Regions from separate parts of the Solibacillus sp. NPDC093137 genome, predicted to be linked through region 1. Evidence: predicted binding sites of a transcription regulator. Region 1 holds the regulator's gene; the other holds the start of a gene.

The links. The regulator CtsR, encoded in region 1, represses protease genes until heat stress. The targets are predictions, from matches to a motif close to ATGGTCAATAAAGGTCAAACA.
Region 2: a site for CtsR is predicted at 5,069-5,089, ahead of clpP (ATP-dependent Clp endopeptidase proteolytic subunit ClpP). Genes of this name have one in related genera too.

What each region holds. Positions count from the first base shown of each region.
Region 1 covers NZ_JBNNVH010000007.1:95,613-103,710, forward strand. Annotated here, with positions in the region: gene ACQKN3_RS17675 (aldehyde dehydrogenase family protein) at 1-92, shown strand, start outside; gene ACQKN3_RS17680 (acyl-CoA thioesterase) at 157-645, shown strand; gene ACQKN3_RS17685 (globin-coupled sensor protein) at 703-2,016, opposite strand; gene ACQKN3_RS17690 (acyltransferase) at 2,159-2,389, shown strand; gene ACQKN3_RS17695 (DUF4870 domain-containing protein) at 2,510-2,815, shown strand; gene ACQKN3_RS17700 (CtsR family transcriptional regulator) at 3,017-3,481, shown strand; gene ACQKN3_RS17705 (UvrB/UvrC motif-containing protein) at 3,494-4,036, shown strand; gene ACQKN3_RS17710 (protein arginine kinase) at 4,033-5,130, shown strand; gene ACQKN3_RS17715 (ATP-dependent Clp protease ATP-binding subunit) at 5,127-7,571, shown strand; gene radA (DNA repair protein RadA) at 7,768-8,098, shown strand, end outside.
Region 2 covers NZ_JBNNVH010000006.1:83,067-91,164, reverse strand. Annotated here, with positions in the region: gene ACQKN3_RS16805 (Zn-dependent hydrolase) at 1-533, shown strand, start outside; gene ACQKN3_RS16800 (Parvovirus coat protein VP1-like protein) at 624-884, shown strand; gene ACQKN3_RS16795 (basic amino acid ABC transporter substrate-binding protein) at 941-1,735, opposite strand; gene ACQKN3_RS16790 (amino acid ABC transporter ATP-binding protein) at 1,939-2,661, opposite strand; gene ACQKN3_RS16785 (amino acid ABC transporter permease) at 2,662-3,363, opposite strand; gene ACQKN3_RS16780 (basic amino acid ABC transporter substrate-binding protein) at 3,393-4,172, opposite strand; tRNA gene ACQKN3_RS16775 (tRNA-Arg) at 4,919-4,990, opposite strand; gene clpP (ATP-dependent Clp endopeptidase proteolytic subunit ClpP) at 5,178-5,768, shown strand; gene ACQKN3_RS16765 (HPr family phosphocarrier protein) at 6,110-6,367, opposite strand; gene whiA (DNA-binding protein WhiA) at 6,522-7,463, opposite strand; gene ACQKN3_RS16755 (gluconeogenesis factor YvcK family protein) at 7,513-8,098, opposite strand, start outside.

The DNA.
Region 1 (8,098 bases):
AAATGAGCGGCTACGGTAAAGAAGGCATTAAGTATGCAGTGGAAGAAATGACCGATTTAAAATTTATTACGATGAAGTTGAATTATGAATAGTTTGTACTAGCACTTCCATCTTCCGAATAGTAACATGGAGTGTAGTCTAGAAAGGAGGAAGATTATGAAAAATACTCTGCCAATGAGCTTTTCAAAATCTATCCAAACACGATTAGTACTGCCTCCTGATACAAATCATCATCAGTCGATATTTGGAGGGAAAGTGTTAGCATATATTGATGAAATTGCTGCGATTGCAGCAATGAAACATTGTCAAGGTGAAGTCGTTACTGCTTCTTTTGACTCAGTAGACTTCGTTTCCTCTGCCTATGCAGGCGATATGATTGAGTTGGAAGCTGTTGTATCTGGAACAGGTCGTACTTCGATGGAAGTATATGTACGAGTTGTATCAAGAAATATTAAAACAGGTGCAAAGAAACTGACGACGGAATCATTCGTAACGATGGTAGCGATTGACGAAAACGGCAAGCCGAAAGAAGTACCGGGTGTTGAACCGGAGACGGATTTCGAACGTCATTTATTTGAAACAGGCCCAATTCGTCAGGAACATCGAAAACAAAAGCGAGCATTATCAAAAAAGCGCCGTGCATAAAAAAAGGGATATCAAATGCAAAATGCCATTTGATATCCCTTTAGTATTTAAGCGAAATTAATCATGCAGTTCCTGAACAATGTGGAGCAGTGAATCGGATGATGTCATGACATCATTTGTTGTATGTGTCAAACCGGTAATAACAGAAGAAATGGCATGAATGTCCTCATTCGTGTTTTCATATTGCGTTTTAATTCCATGTACTGCTTCCGTTATGGATGTAAAAGAATCTGCCAAGCTTTTTTGTGTATCCACGCTCATTTTTACCTGCTCATCAACACTTGAAACAGAATCGGACATTTGTGAAATGCTAAGTTCTGTTTCTTTAATTAAATGAGAAACGTTTTGTACCGCATTTTTAGTTTCCTCAGCAAGCTTTCGGACTTCATCAGCTACAACGGCAAATCCTTTCCCATGTTCACCTGCACGTGCTGCTTCAATAGATGCATTTAATGCAAGCAAGTTTGTCTGATCGGCAATCCCTGTTACTAATCCTACAATTTCAGCAATTTTTTTAGATGATTGACGCAGTTTAACCATTGATGACTCAAGTATGTCCACACGGTCTAAAATGTTTGTCATAATTGCTGTCTGGTTAACTAAATATGTAGTACCTGTCGTTGATTTATTTTCGGTTTCCGCGACTAAATTTAATCCTTGTTTTGTGTTGGAAGCAATTTCTTCAGATTGACTCGCAATTTCCTGTAATGAGGCATTTGTCTGATCACTAATATGCGTTAACTCTTGTGCAGTATGTTGAATTCGCTCTACGATTCGGTATTTCATTTCCAAACTTTCAGTACGAATGCGCTGCTCTTCTTTTTCATATGCTTCAATCACAAGCTGCTGCTCGAAGTTGATTAGTTTTGAAAAAGCATTAATTGCTTTAGCCATCTCTTCATTCGGCATTTCAATTTTACTGATAAAGTCGATAAACGTTGTCATTAGCGATTGAAATGATGCAATATACCACTTTGATTGCAGGCCGATTTTGACATGGACATGCGCAATCGTTTGTCGTTCTTCAATATAACGTGAATCGATATTACAGTTGAACATTGCTTCTAAATGCCTTGTTAGTGTACCTTTAAGACGCTCCATTCGAGCTGAACTTCCTATAATATCTACAAGCTCCGAACTTAAGCTGATTGCACCATAAAACTTTTCCACCATAACTGGAACAACTTGTTGAGCAAAAGGTTCTAGCTGTTTAATTACGGCTAAATCCTCTTTCGTCAATTTTAGCAATTGAAGCTGTTTATGTAAGTTAGGATAGTTTGATACATCCAGATTTACTTGCTGTGCATAATTTGCAATATCAAAATAAGGCTTGTTTGAAACTTTTGTTGCTCTTGAAAACAGAATACCCATGTTCTTCCTCGATTCATGTATTATTAAATAATACTATTTTACTGTTTATATCGGATTAAATCATTAATATTTCTATAAAGATTAAAAATTTACATTAATTTGTATTTGAGGTATATAACTATTAAAATGGATGCAGTAAATAATGAAAGGCGTTGTAATGATGAAGTTTCATAAAGGGCGTTTGAAATTTGTTTTACCATTGTCGCTTGGGGTGGCAATCGCATCGTATATTATGCTCGTAAACAATTATGCAGAAGTAGGTGACCGCGATCGGATTTTAATAGTTATTGGAGCAACCATCTTAACCGCGGTTATTTCCTACTTTTTATTTCCTCAAGAAGGGGACAACCCGAAAGATAGAGGCCCATATTGATTAAATTTAGACATCACAAGAATCTCGAAATAAAAATTCGGGATTTTTTGTCCTCTCTATGAAACTTTTATGAATATTATCCGTAAATAAGCTAATAAACTAAAGTGAGGTTGATAACAAATGGAATCTAAATGGTCGAAAATCATCATTCATGCCAGTGCATTCTTTGCACCGTTCCTTGTACCGATTCTGTTTTTCTTAATAAGTTCTGAAGATGAAGTGAAGCGTACAGCAATCCAAGCATTACTATTCCAGGTCGTATTCGGAATTTTAATAGCGATAGCAGGAGTCCTTTCTGTATTGTTAATAGGTTTACCATTCCTATTAGTATTTTTACTCATCTTCTGGATTGCCCCGGTCATCGGTATTGTAAAAGCATTATCGGATCAGCACTGGAATTATCCAATTGTCGGACGCTGGGTATAATTTACCCTCATTCTGGCAAAGTTCATAAAAGCGGTAAGGTTTGTTTAAAAACACCTTATCGCTTTTTTACATAAAAAGGGATTTATTAATGTAAAAATAGGGAAACCTAAAACAAGAGTGATTAGTTGCATTTCAAAAAATAAATATTGTATATTTAAGTCAAAGATAGTCAAAGTCAGTTGATGAGAGGTGAGAGACAGCATGAGGAATATATCTGACATAATTGAAGGGTATTTGAAGGAAGTTATTGAATTAGAGGGACAGGGACTTATTGAAATAAAACGAAATGAATTGGCAAAGCAATTTGCCTGTGCCCCTTCTCAAATCAATTACGTTATCAATACGCGTTTCACGACCGAGCATGGTTACTATGTAGAGAGTAAGCGGGGTGGTGGCGGTTATATTCGGATTTTGCGTGTAACAATCCACTCGAAGAAAAATTTACTTGACGAAATGGAAACACAAATAGGTAACGCCATTGCCCAGACTAATGCTGAGCGTATTATTTTCCGTTTATTGGATGAGGATATCGTTACAGAACGAGAAGCAAGCATTATGAAGGCCGCTTTAGATCGTGTCACATTACAGGTAGCTTTGCCGCTGCGTGATCAGCTAAGAGCACGCATTATGCACGCAATGCTACAAACGATTTCTTTTGAAAAGTAGAGGTGGATTATTATGATATGTGAGCATTGTAAACAGCGTCACGCCAATGTTACCGTTACTCAAGTTCACAATGGTCAAAAAGTAGAGCGTCACTACTGTGAAGTATGTGCCACTCAATTTCATCCATTTCAATTTGACGTAAATGAAGAGCCTGCATCTCTTCAGCAGCTTATTTCAAATTGGTTCAATTTTGTACCTGTGAATGCAAAGAAAGAAAGCACGACAACTAATACAAACAGCCCAAAATCCTGTCCTTCCTGCGGGTTTACGTACCGACAGTTTTTAAAGCAAGGCAAATTCGGATGCGGTCAATGTTACGAAACATTTAGCGAGCAATTACCCCAGCTGCTTGAACGTCTTCAGGCAGGTACTCAGCATGTAGGGTATATGGAAGAAGGACCTTCAAAGGAAAAGGTAGAACAACAAATCCAAGAGCTCCGAACATCACTGCAGCAAGCAATTGCGGAAGAGCGATTTGAAGATGCAGCTTCCATACGTGATGAAGTAAGGGAATTGGAAAGTAAAATAAGACAGGAAGGTGAGGGGAACGCATGAACATCGAGCATTTTTTAACGAATGCCAGTCCCAGCTGGATGCAGCACGAAAGCGATTCAGATATCGTCATTAGCACACGCATTCGGCTTGCTCGTAATATTGCCAATACTCGATTTCCGATTAGTTTTACAGAACAGGAAGCCCAATTAATCGAAGAAAAAATGATGCAGTCATTATTGTCTTCATATGATAATCCGTATCAGTTTTCCTATTTCCAAATAAAAGATATGCCGGTTTTACAACGCCAAATTTTAGTGGAGAAGCATTTGATCAGTCCGAATTTGGCAAGAAGAAAAAAAATTGGATCATTTTTTTTAACAAAAGATGAATCCATTAGCATATTAGTAAATGAAGAGGATCATATTCGCATACAGAGTCTTACGCAAGGGATGAATTTAAAAGAAGCATTTGATAAGGCTCGTAATATTGACCGCTACTTAAGTAAGTCAATCGCGTATGCATATGAAGACCGCTATGGTTATTTGACAAGTTGCCCAACAAATGTCGGAACAGGACTTCGAGCTTCTGTCATGCTCCATTTACCAGCACTCACAATGATGAAACAGATGAATCCATTAATTCAGATGATGACAAGATTAGGAATGGTTGTGAGGGGTATATATGGGGAAGGCAGTGAAAATTTAGGGAATATTTATCAAATATCAAACCAAATCACATTAGGTAAATCAGAAGAAACGATTTTACAGGAGCTGCAGGAAGTTGTGGAGCAAGTAATCAAAAAGGAAGAGCTTGCACGTAAAAATTTATTGATGCGTGCTCCCTCGGTGTTGGAAGACCGCTTAAGCCGTTCACTTGGTACATTGAAGTACGCAAAAATTTTAACGAGTGAAGAAGCGGCTAGCTGTTTATCAAATGTGCGTCTTGGGGTAAGTTTAGGATTATTAGAAGCAATTTCACAGCGTAAACTAAATGAGTGCATGCTTATTATGCAACCTGGACTCATTCAGCAATATATTGGTACTACGTTACAACCGGCAGAACGCGATATGTATCGTGCGAAGCTGTTGCAAGAAAAGTTAAACGAGCAAGATGAAGCTACAAACAATGGGGAAAAAGGAGAGGATTTTCTATGATGTTTAATCGATTCACACAACGTGCTCAGAAGGTATTACAACTTGCTCAGGAAGAGGCAATTCGTCTTAAGCATAAAGAAATCGGAACTGAACATATTTTACTTGGCTTAATTCGTGAAGGTGGCGGAATTGCCGCTAAAGCTTTAGAAGCAATTAATATTAGCCCTCAAATGATTGAAACTGGCATTGAGGAACTCGTTGGAAAAGGTACTGAAGATGTAGGTCCAATCGTACATTACACACCACGTGCTAAAAAGGTAATCGAACTTTCATTGGATGAATCACGTAAATTAGGGCATGCATATGTCGGAACAGAGCATATTTTATTAGCTTTAATTCGTGAAGGTGAAGGGGTTGCTGCCCGCGTATTGGCGAATACAGGTGTAAGCATCAATAAAGCACGCCAGCAAGTTTTACTGTTATTAGGCAATAATGATTCTAACAATAGCGGTAACTCCAGCATGACGCAAACAGTAAATACACCAACACTTGATAGTTTAGCCCGCGATTTAACAGCGGTAGCGCGTGAAGGTTCACTTGACCCGGTTATTGGCCGCTCAAAAGAAATTACACGTGTTGTAGAAGTACTGTCACGCCGTACAAAAAACAACCCGGTACTGATCGGGGAACCAGGTGTCGGTAAAACAGCTATTGCAGAAGGATTGGCACAGCAAATTATCAATAATGAAGTTCCGGAAACACTGCGCGATAAACGTGTAATGACGCTTGATATGGGTACAGTTGTTGCAGGTACTAAATATCGTGGGGAATTTGAAGACCGTCTGAAAAAAGTAATGGATGAAATTCGCCAGGCTGGCAATATTATTTTATTCATCGATGAGCTTCATACATTGATCGGTGCAGGTGGCGCGGAAGGTGCAATTGATGCATCGAACATTTTAAAACCATCATTGGCTCGTGGCGAACTGCAATGTATCGGTGCAACAACATTGGATGAGTACCGCAAATATATCGAAAAGGATGCGGCATTAGAGCGTCGTTTCCAACCAATCCAAGTTGATGAGCCATCTGTTGAAGAAACAATCCAAATCATTAATGGTTTACGTGACCGCTATGAAGCACATCACCGTGTGAAAATTTCGGATGAAGCGGTAGAAGCAGCTGCCAAATTATCAGATCGCTACATTTCAGATCGTTTCTTACCGGATAAGGCAATTGACTTAATCGATGAAGCTGGTTCGAAAGTGCGCTTACGCTCTTATACTGTTCCACCTAATTTAAAAGAGTTGGAAGATAAATTGGAAGGCATTAAGTCTGAAAAGAATGCCGCAGTTTCAGGACAGGAATTTGAAAAAGCTGCTGCATTGCGTGATACAGAGCAGAAGCTGAAACAAGAGCTTGAACAACTGAAAAAAGAGTGGAAAGAAAAACAAGGCAAAGAAGAGTCTACAGTATATGTTGACGACATCGCGCAAGTGGTAGCGATGTGGACGGGAATTCCGGTTTCAAAAATCGCACAGGCAGAATCTGCGAAGTTATTAAACCTTGAGGAAGAGTTACACAAACGCGTGGTTGGTCAAGGTGAAGCGGTAGAGGCAATTTCCCGTGCAATCCGCCGTGCACGTGCAGGCTTAAAAGATCCAAAACGTCCAATCGGTTCATTTATCTTCCTTGGTCCTACAGGTGTCGGTAAAACAGAACTTGCGCGAGCACTTGCTGAAGTAATGTTCGGTGATGAAGATGCGATGATCCGTGTAGATATGTCAGAGTATATGGAGAAACATTCGACTTCTCGTTTAGTCGGTTCGCCTCCGGGCTATGTAGGATTTGAAGATGGAGGCCAATTAACAGAGAAAGTCCGTCGTAAACCATATTCGGTTGTACTGTTGGATGAAATCGAAAAGGCGCATCCGGATGTGTTCAACATCTTATTACAAGTGCTGGAAGACGGCCGCTTAACTGATTCAAAAGGTCGTGTTGTCGATTTCCGCAATACAGTTGTCATTATGACATCGAATGTTGGGGCAGATGCACTGAAATATCGCAAGCATGTAGGATTCAGTGCTGGTCTAAATGCATCGAAAGATAAAGACATGAAGAGCACAATGCTGGAAGAACTGAAAAAAGCGTTCCGCCCAGAGTTCTTAAACCGTATTGATGAAATGATCGTGTTCCATTCATTAGAAAAGGATCACTTAAAAGAAATCGTATCATTAATGGCGAACTCTTTAACGAAGCGTCTAAAAGAGCAGGATATCGAACTGCAGCTTACGGATGCAGCGCTTGTTAAAATTTCGGAAGAAGGCTATGATCCGCAATATGGTGCGCGTCCATTGCGCCGTGCATTACAAAAACATGTAGAAGACCGCTTATCCGAAGAACTTTTAAAAGGTACATTGGATAAGACGCAAACAGTCGTACTTGATTATGCAGATGATGAGTTTATCGTACGAACACAAGAAAAAGTAGCAACGAATTAATAAAACAGACGAGGCGGGTAATTCCTGCTTCGTCTGTTTTTTATACTATCGTCGTTAGGAATCGGAGAATTCTCGCTAAACCAAAATTATTTTTGTAGGAAACGCTAACCGAAAAAGAATTTTGCGGCAGATTAGTGGGTATTCGATTTTGTTTCGTGTACAATTATAGGAACACACATTCGAAGGAGCTAGCAAAATGGCAAAAAAGAAGTCTAAATTTATGTGCAGCAGCTGTGGCTATGAGGCGGCAAAATGGATGGGGCGCTGTCCTGGCTGTGGTGAATGGAATACGATGAATGAAGAAGTCGAAGTCATCACAAAAGGTCCGCGTGGTGCGTTCCAGCATTCTACAACAGCTACAAAGGCAACACCTATTATTCATGTGGAGGTACAGGAAGAAACACGTATCGCCACAGAAATGAATGAGTTCAACCGTGTACTCGGAGGCGGTATCGTACCAGGTTCACTTGTATTGATAGGCGGTGATCCAGGTATCGGGAAATCGACTTTATTACTGCAAGTATCAG
Region 2 (8,098 bases), on a different contig from region 1:
CAATGCAAATCATTTCCATCCTACAAAATAAATTAAAACAGCTTCCTGAAGATCTTGTTTATACAATCGGACGCATCAATGCCTACCCGAATATTCATACCGTCATCCCAAGTAACGTAACATTCTCGTTGGAATCCCGACACCAAGACCCGGCAGTCATTCAGCAAGTGGAGCAAATTATTTTTGACCTTCCGAAAGAAATCGAAAATTGCGAGCTGAGCTACAAAAAGCTATGGAGCCGGGATACGGTGTATTTCGCACCGGAAGTTGTTCATGCTGTAGCAGCAAGTACAGATGAACTCGGGCTTTCACGCCATCATATGTTCAGCGGTGCCGGTCACGATGCTCAATTTATCGCCGGTTACATTCCTTCTACGATGATTTTCGTCCCAAGTGCAAAAGGCTACAGTCACCGTGAAGATGAATATACTTCCTACGAGGAATGTTCAAAAGGTGCGGATGTCCTTGTTAATGCAGTATTGAAAGTAGCCGAATCTTCGGTTTCACCCGTAAAGTCTGCTAGTGTAAAGTAAAGGTTTTTATGATGAAATCAATAGAATTGCCCTCCTCTTCTTATTAGGTGAACATACTATATGGTACCCCTACTAAAAGGAGGTGGGATGATGAGACGTCCTGCAACGGGGTTCTGCTTCCCTGGTTATCGTTACTGTGGACCGGGATGTACTGGACCTGGTGCACCAACGAATGCAGTAGATAATTGCTGTCTGAACCATGATGCTTGTTATGCATACGGATACGATAAAAGATATTGTGACGCAATTTTCCAGCAATGTTTAAATCAATACAAAAACCCCTCTACAAAAATGGGGAGGGACGCAAATTTATTTTCCCGAGCGATTCGGTTAAAGAACTTTCTAATATAAACCTAAAAACACAGGCATGAATTCCTTTTCAAAAGGGTTCATGCCTGTGTTTTCTATTAATCGATTTTCTGACCAGTAATTTCTTCTAATTTACCGTTTTCTTTAATTTTTGCTAACCCTTCATTTAAACGGTTTAGTAACTCCGTGTTACCCTTTTTCACCATAAAACCGTAATACTCTTTTTCGAACTGATCTGATTCAATTGCTTTTAATCCTGAATCCGGATTGTTCTTTAAGTATTCGATTACAACGGCATTATCGCCAAACGCTGCTGCTGTTGCACCATTGATTACTTCCTGGAATGCAACTGGCTGGTTTTCATACGCTAAAATTTTTGAACTTGATTTCCCTTGCAGGTTTTGTGCTGCAATATGACCTGTCGTATTAATTTGAACAGAGATTTTTTGATCTTTTAACTCATCCAATGTTTCAATTGTAGAATCCTCTTTCACAACAATCATTAATGACGCTTCATAATATGGATCTGTGAAGTCATACGTTTCTTTACGCTCATCTGTAATGGTAATGCCTGATGCACCTAAATCCAGTTCTCCATTCGTAATTTGCTGGAATACCGGCTCCCAACCTACATTTCGGAATTCGATTTCCGAACCGATTTCTTCACCGATTGCTTTCATAATATCAACATCGATTCCGACAATTTCACCTTTATCGTTCATCGATTCAAATGGGGCAAATGTTGCTTCTGTTCCGACTAACAGCTTTTTACCGCCACCTTCTCCGGATGTTGCGCTTCCTGATGTTTCATCGTCTGATGTACCGCATGCGGCTAAAATGATTGTTAATGCCATTAACAGCATCGTTATTAAAAACTTCTTCGTTTTGAACATTATAAAACCCCCTCTATTTTTGTTAAGATTATACATTTTTTAGTAGACCCATACAATATGTAATTCTGAATCTTCTAATAGTTTAGGTTATAAAGATACCTCCAAGGAGTCCTATCGCCTATACTCCAACCAAAAGTGCCTTCTATTAAATATAAAAAACTACCTTCTACTACTCATCATAATAGAAGATAGTTTCTCCGCTCTTAGAGTACTTTTCCTAAAAAGGCTTTTGTACGTTCGTTTTGCGGGTTGCCGAATACTTCATCCGGGTGGCCTTGTTCTACGATGTAGCCGCCATCCATAAACAGTACACGGTCGCCTACTTCACGTGCGAAGCCCATTTCATGTGTTACGACAACCATTGTCATCCCTTCTTTTGCAAGGTTTTTCATTACTTCCAAAACCTCTTTTACCATTTCCGGGTCAAGGGCTGACGTTGGTTCATCAAACAGTATCACTTTCGGCTTCATTGCCAATGCGCGGGCAATCGCTACACGCTGCTGCTGACCGCCTGATAACTGCTGCGGGTAGTTATAGGCCTTTTCACGCAAACCGACCTTATCCAATAGCTCCAGTGCCAGTGTTTCGGCATCGGCTTTGTTCAGTTGGCGAATTTGCATTGGAGCCATCGTAATATTATCGATGACCGACATATGCGGGAATAAGTTGAACTGCTGGAACACCATTCCTACTTCTGTACGGATTTCGTTAATATTTGTTTTCGGATCATTAATTTTAGTACCTTCAATATAGATTGCACCGTCCGTTACTTCCTCCAGCAAATTCATGCAGCGAAGAAACGTTGATTTCCCAGAACCAGATGGCCCGATGACACAAACTACCTCTTTTTCATGTACTTCATAATCAATCCCCTTTAACACTTCGAGCTTGCCAAAATGCTTGTGTAAGTTTTCTACTTTAATCATTTACGCGCGCTCCTTTTTCTTACGTGGGTTGTAATTAATATCAACTCGTTTTTCGATAAATGCAATGAGCTTCGTTACAGCATACGTTAATACAAGGTATAGGAACGCTGCGAATAAGTACGGCTCCCAGAAACGCTGATACGTTCCGGCTACAACTTTACTTACATATAAAATTTCGGCTCCGGCAATTACCGTTACAAGTGAAGAGTCTTTTAATAATGCAATAAATTCATTCCCTAAAGGCGGGATCATACGACGAAACGCCTGCGGTAAAATAACTTTGCGCATCGCCTGGCCCTGTGTTAACCCTAAAGATCTGGCAGCTTCCATTTGACCTTTGTCGATCGACTGGATACCTGCACGGAAAATTTCTGCATTGTATGCGGCACTGTTTAAAATCAGTCCGACAATACCCGATACCCACCAACCTTGTGAAGTTCCAAAAATCGTTGGAATAACAGCTAAGTGAATTAATAATAATTGTACGAGCATTGGCGTACCACGGAATACGTCGACATATATTTTAGCCGGCCAGTAAATCCACTTTTTTGTTGAAACTTGGCCTAATCCTAAAACTAGACCGAATATGATACCACCAATATAACCACATGCTGTTAAAACAATAGTCGCCCAAAGTCCTTTTGCATATAGTTCACGGTAGTTCCAGATTATATCCCAACGGAAAAAATCAAAAAAATCCATCTGAAACCCTCCAATAAATTAAATGTAGCTTATTCGATTTCCGTACCTGTAATTTCAGCTAACTTGCCATTGTCTTTAATTTTTTGAAGACCTTCATTTAAAATGTCCAATAGCTCTTTATTGCCCTTTTTCACCATAAAGCCGAAGTAGTCTTTCTCAAATGAAGTATCCTCTACCGCTCTTAAGCCTGAATCAGGATTGTTTTCAAGGTAATCTAAAATTACTGCATTATCACCGATTGCGGCATCAGCTGCACCTGTCAGCACTTCTGTTAAAGCAACAGAGAAGTTTTCATAAGCTAAAATCTTCGAGCTTGCAACACCTTGCAGTTCCTGTGCTGCGATATGACCTGTCGTATTAATTTGCACCGCGATTTTTTTGTCTTTAATATCTTCCAACGATGCCACTGTCGAACCTTCTTTTGTCACGATCAGTAAAGTCGCTTCATAGTAAGGATCTGTAAAGTCATATGATTCTTTACGCTCATCTGTAATGGTAATAGCCGCTGCGCCCATATCCACTTCACCAGTTGTTACTTGGCTCATCATTGAGTCCCAGCCTACATTTTTCACTTCTGTTTCAATGCCCATCTCTTCGCCGATCGCTGCTAAAATCTCTGAATCTAAGCCGACAACATTTCCTTTATCATCTAAGTATTCAAATGGTGCATATGTAGCTTCCGTACCTGCAACGATTTTCTTATATTCTTTATCTCCTGTGGATGTAGATTCGTCCGCTCCACACGCTGTTAAAATCATTGAAGCTGCCGCTAAAGGTGCTGCCCATTTAAATAGTTTTCTAGTACTCATTATGAATATCCTCCTGGATGTAGTAGTTTTTTTGTTAATAACATGTTCAATTATATTAATTCCGCAATTAATATACAACATTTAATTTTTAAAAAATTGATTATTATTGCAGTATGATGAATTATTATAACAAAATTAACGGTATATTTGCATATAATTTAATATTTATTCACTCTATTACTATTTCATTATTGTATTCCCCTCTTCAAAAGGACTCTCGTAACATTACATATATTCCCTGTTTTTTTATAATATATGTTAATCTGATGGGTAATTTTTAACTAAAATAAAAAAGACTGCACAAGAGGAACTCCCTCTTATGCAGTCTTGAATTATTATTTTTAGGTAGAGAACGAATGAAGGATAAAAAGAACCGGTACAGTGATTCTTTTTATCCTAATAAAACTTCATTCTCTATTGCAAAAAAACCTCAGATGATTTTTTGCAATTGATATTGAAACGTATATTAAAACAGTAAAATGGTGCCCCCTAAAGGACATGATGGTATGGTCTATCTAACTAGTTTTGTAAAAACACAACATTTACTAATGTACTAATTTTCTACCTATATTTCAAGTAGCAAATGTGCTTTTTTAAAAAGAAATTTTATTTTTTAGGTGAAGAGCGTTTAAATTAGATGAGTTTCGGAAACTTATAGTGTAGCGTCAAAATTAAACTGTAGAAAAATGGAAGAGAAAGATTATTTTTACTTCATGCTGATCAATAATAATCTTTATAAAAGAAAGCGCCCTCGGAGGGAATCGAACCCCCAGCCTCAGAACCGGAATCTGAAGTGTTATCCATTACACCACGAGGACATATAAATAAGTATATAAGCAACTTTTTTCATTATACAGATGGAACCCCTAATTTTCAACTGTAAAAATCAGAGTTTATATTTGACCATAACTGACTAATACGTGTATGATAGGTTTACAGCTGAAATATTTGTCATTTTCAGCAAAAGTTATCGAATATAAGCTTTAACAAAGGGAGGATTTTTCAATGAACTTAATTCCTACAGTTATTGAACAAACAAACCGCGGCGAACGTGCATATGACATTTATTCACGTTTACTTAAAGACCGCATCATTTTATTAGGTAGTGGGATTGACGATAATGTTGCGAACTCAATCGTAGCACAGCTATTATTTTTAGAAGCTGAAGATCCAGATAAAGATATCTACCTATACATTAACTCACCAGGCGGCTCTATCACTTCAGGTATGGCAATCTACGATACGATGAACTTCATCAAACCTGATGTATCAACTATCTGTATCGGTATGGCTGCTTCAATGGGTGCATTCCTGCTTTCTGCTGGTGCAAAAGGCAAACGTGTTGCATTACCAAACGCAGAAGTAATGATTCACCAACCACTTGGTGGAGCACAAGGTCAAGCAACTGAAATCGAAATCGCTGCAAAACGTATTTTACACTTACGTGAAAAATTAAACCGTATCATGGCTGAAAACAGTGGCCAAGATTATGAAACGTTAGCGCGCGACACAGATCGTGATAACTTCATGTCTGCACAGCAAGCATTAGAGTACGGTCTTATCGATAAAATTTACGAGCGTAACCAATTAAAATAATCCATTCATTCAAGCATACAAGATTCGTCTTGTATGCTTTTTTGTATTCCAAAAAAATAAGCACAGCCCCATTCATGTATACTGAACAGCTGTGCTTTTGTCTTGTAAATAAAATTCGTTATCGCATTTTGTTTAACGCTTAAATAATATGATTGTCCACGTCCAGGATAAAGCACCAACTCCTTGCACCATTAGGTCCCTCATGCAAAAGTGGTGGATCGTTTACTTTTGCGTCGGGCCCTCCTAGGCTTGGACTCATACGATGTGAGTCATCGGGGGCATGCCACAAGGATGTGGCGCTTTGCCCACATGGAGTTGAACGGGCGCTTTAACCTTTTGTCTTAATCCGCTTTTTCAATTAGAAGTTGTAGTGCGTCGATTGCTTTTTCTTCGTCATGGCCGTCTGCCCATAATGTGACAACTGTGCCTTTTGCAACAGCTAGGCTCATAATGCCCATGATCGACTTTGCATTCACTTTTTTCGTACCTTTTTCTAAATAGACATCTGCTTTATAACGATTCGCCTCTTGGACGAACAAAGCGGCCTGTCTTGCTTGTAAGCCCGATTTTAACTTTACTTCTACTTGTTTTTCAATCATGTTGAAATACTCCCTTTCACAACCGTTCATCGCTTCTAAGTTTATCTTAACGAAATTGTCCGAAAAGAACAACAATTGGAAACATCTTTTATGAAATCGTTACCAATTTTTTCTTTTAACGCCTCGACGACTTGCTCCGTACCTTTATGTGAATTTAAATACTCTCTCCACGACGGAGCGCATCCGCGATTTCATCGATTTTGCGCAGACGATGATTGACGCCTGATTTACTGACAACGCCAGTTGAAACCATTTCACCGAGCTCTTTTAACGTCACGTCCTGATATTCCACACGAAGACGTGCTATTTCACGCAACTTTTCCGGCAGCTGATCAAGGCCTACCGCATTATCAATATAGCGGATATTTTCCACTTGCCGCAACGCCGCGCCTATTGTTTTGTTTAAGTTGGCTGTTTCACAGTTTACGATCCGATTCACACTGTTACGCATATCTCTAATTATCCGTACATCCTCAAACTTTAGCATTGCCTGTACAGCACCGACTAAATTCATAAAATCCGAAATCTTTTCGGCTTCTTTCAAGTACGTCACAAAGCCCTTTTTACGTTCAATCGTTTTCGCATTTAAATCGTATCGGTTCATGAGCTCTGCCAACGCTTCCCCGTGCTCCTTATATAAAGAATAAATCTCCAAATGGTAGGAAGAGGTTTCCGGATTGTTCACCGAGCCTCCCGCCAAAAAGGCACCACGTAAATAAGCACGCCGTTCACTTTCTTTCGGTATGATTGATTTGGCGATTGTATGATTAAACTCAAATGAATTTGAGACAATTTCTAAATCCGCAAGAATTTCCCGTGCGCCTTCCCGAACACGGCATATATACACATTGTTCTTCTTAAGGCGCATCTTTTTTCGAACAAGCAACTCAACATTATATGGATAAAGCTTCTTTACAATTGTATAAAGCCGACGTGCGATAGCCGCATTTTCTGTTTGTACGTCCAAGCTTATTTGACGATTCGCAAAGCTCAACGAACCGTTCATCCGTATAAGGGCAGAGACTTCAGCCTTTAAACTACTATCCCCAGCTTCTACTTGCGTCAGTTCTTTCTTTGTTTCAGATGCAAATGACATGGATTCGCTCCCCCTTTCCTAGCAACCTATGTAGTGTTTCTTAATACTACTACTCTTGCATCGTTTGTTTTTTCTGTAATGTATATTCACAAAGCCATTCAGCGAGATTAACCGCATCATGACGTACTGTTCCATTTTCAATAAGCGCAATCTCTTTAGGAATAATATTGATGCCCATTTCTTGCAGTCTTTCAATATCAAACTTTACAGGTTCGGCATTTTCTTCAAGGTAGTTTTCGTAAATCGAAGGAGGCAGCTCCTTTTCATTGATCAGTACCGATTGAATAAATGCTTCTCCGACATGCTCATGGATTGCTTCAATATGTTTTGAAGCAGTAAAGTTTCTCGTTTCACCTTGCTGTGTCATTAAATTCGCAATGTAAATTTTTTCACCTTTCGCACGAATAACTGCCTGCCCGATTCCTTTAACTAACAAATTCGGAATGATGCTCGTATAAAGGCTGCCAGGTCCAATCAAAATAAAATCTGCCCGTTCAATCGCATGAACTGCAGCAGGTAAAGGTTTGAGATTACTAGGCTCCAAGTATACCCGTTTAATCGGTGCATGGCCTGATGGAATTTTCGACTCACCTATAATGTCTGATCCATCCGCTAATTCGGCATGTAATGTAACC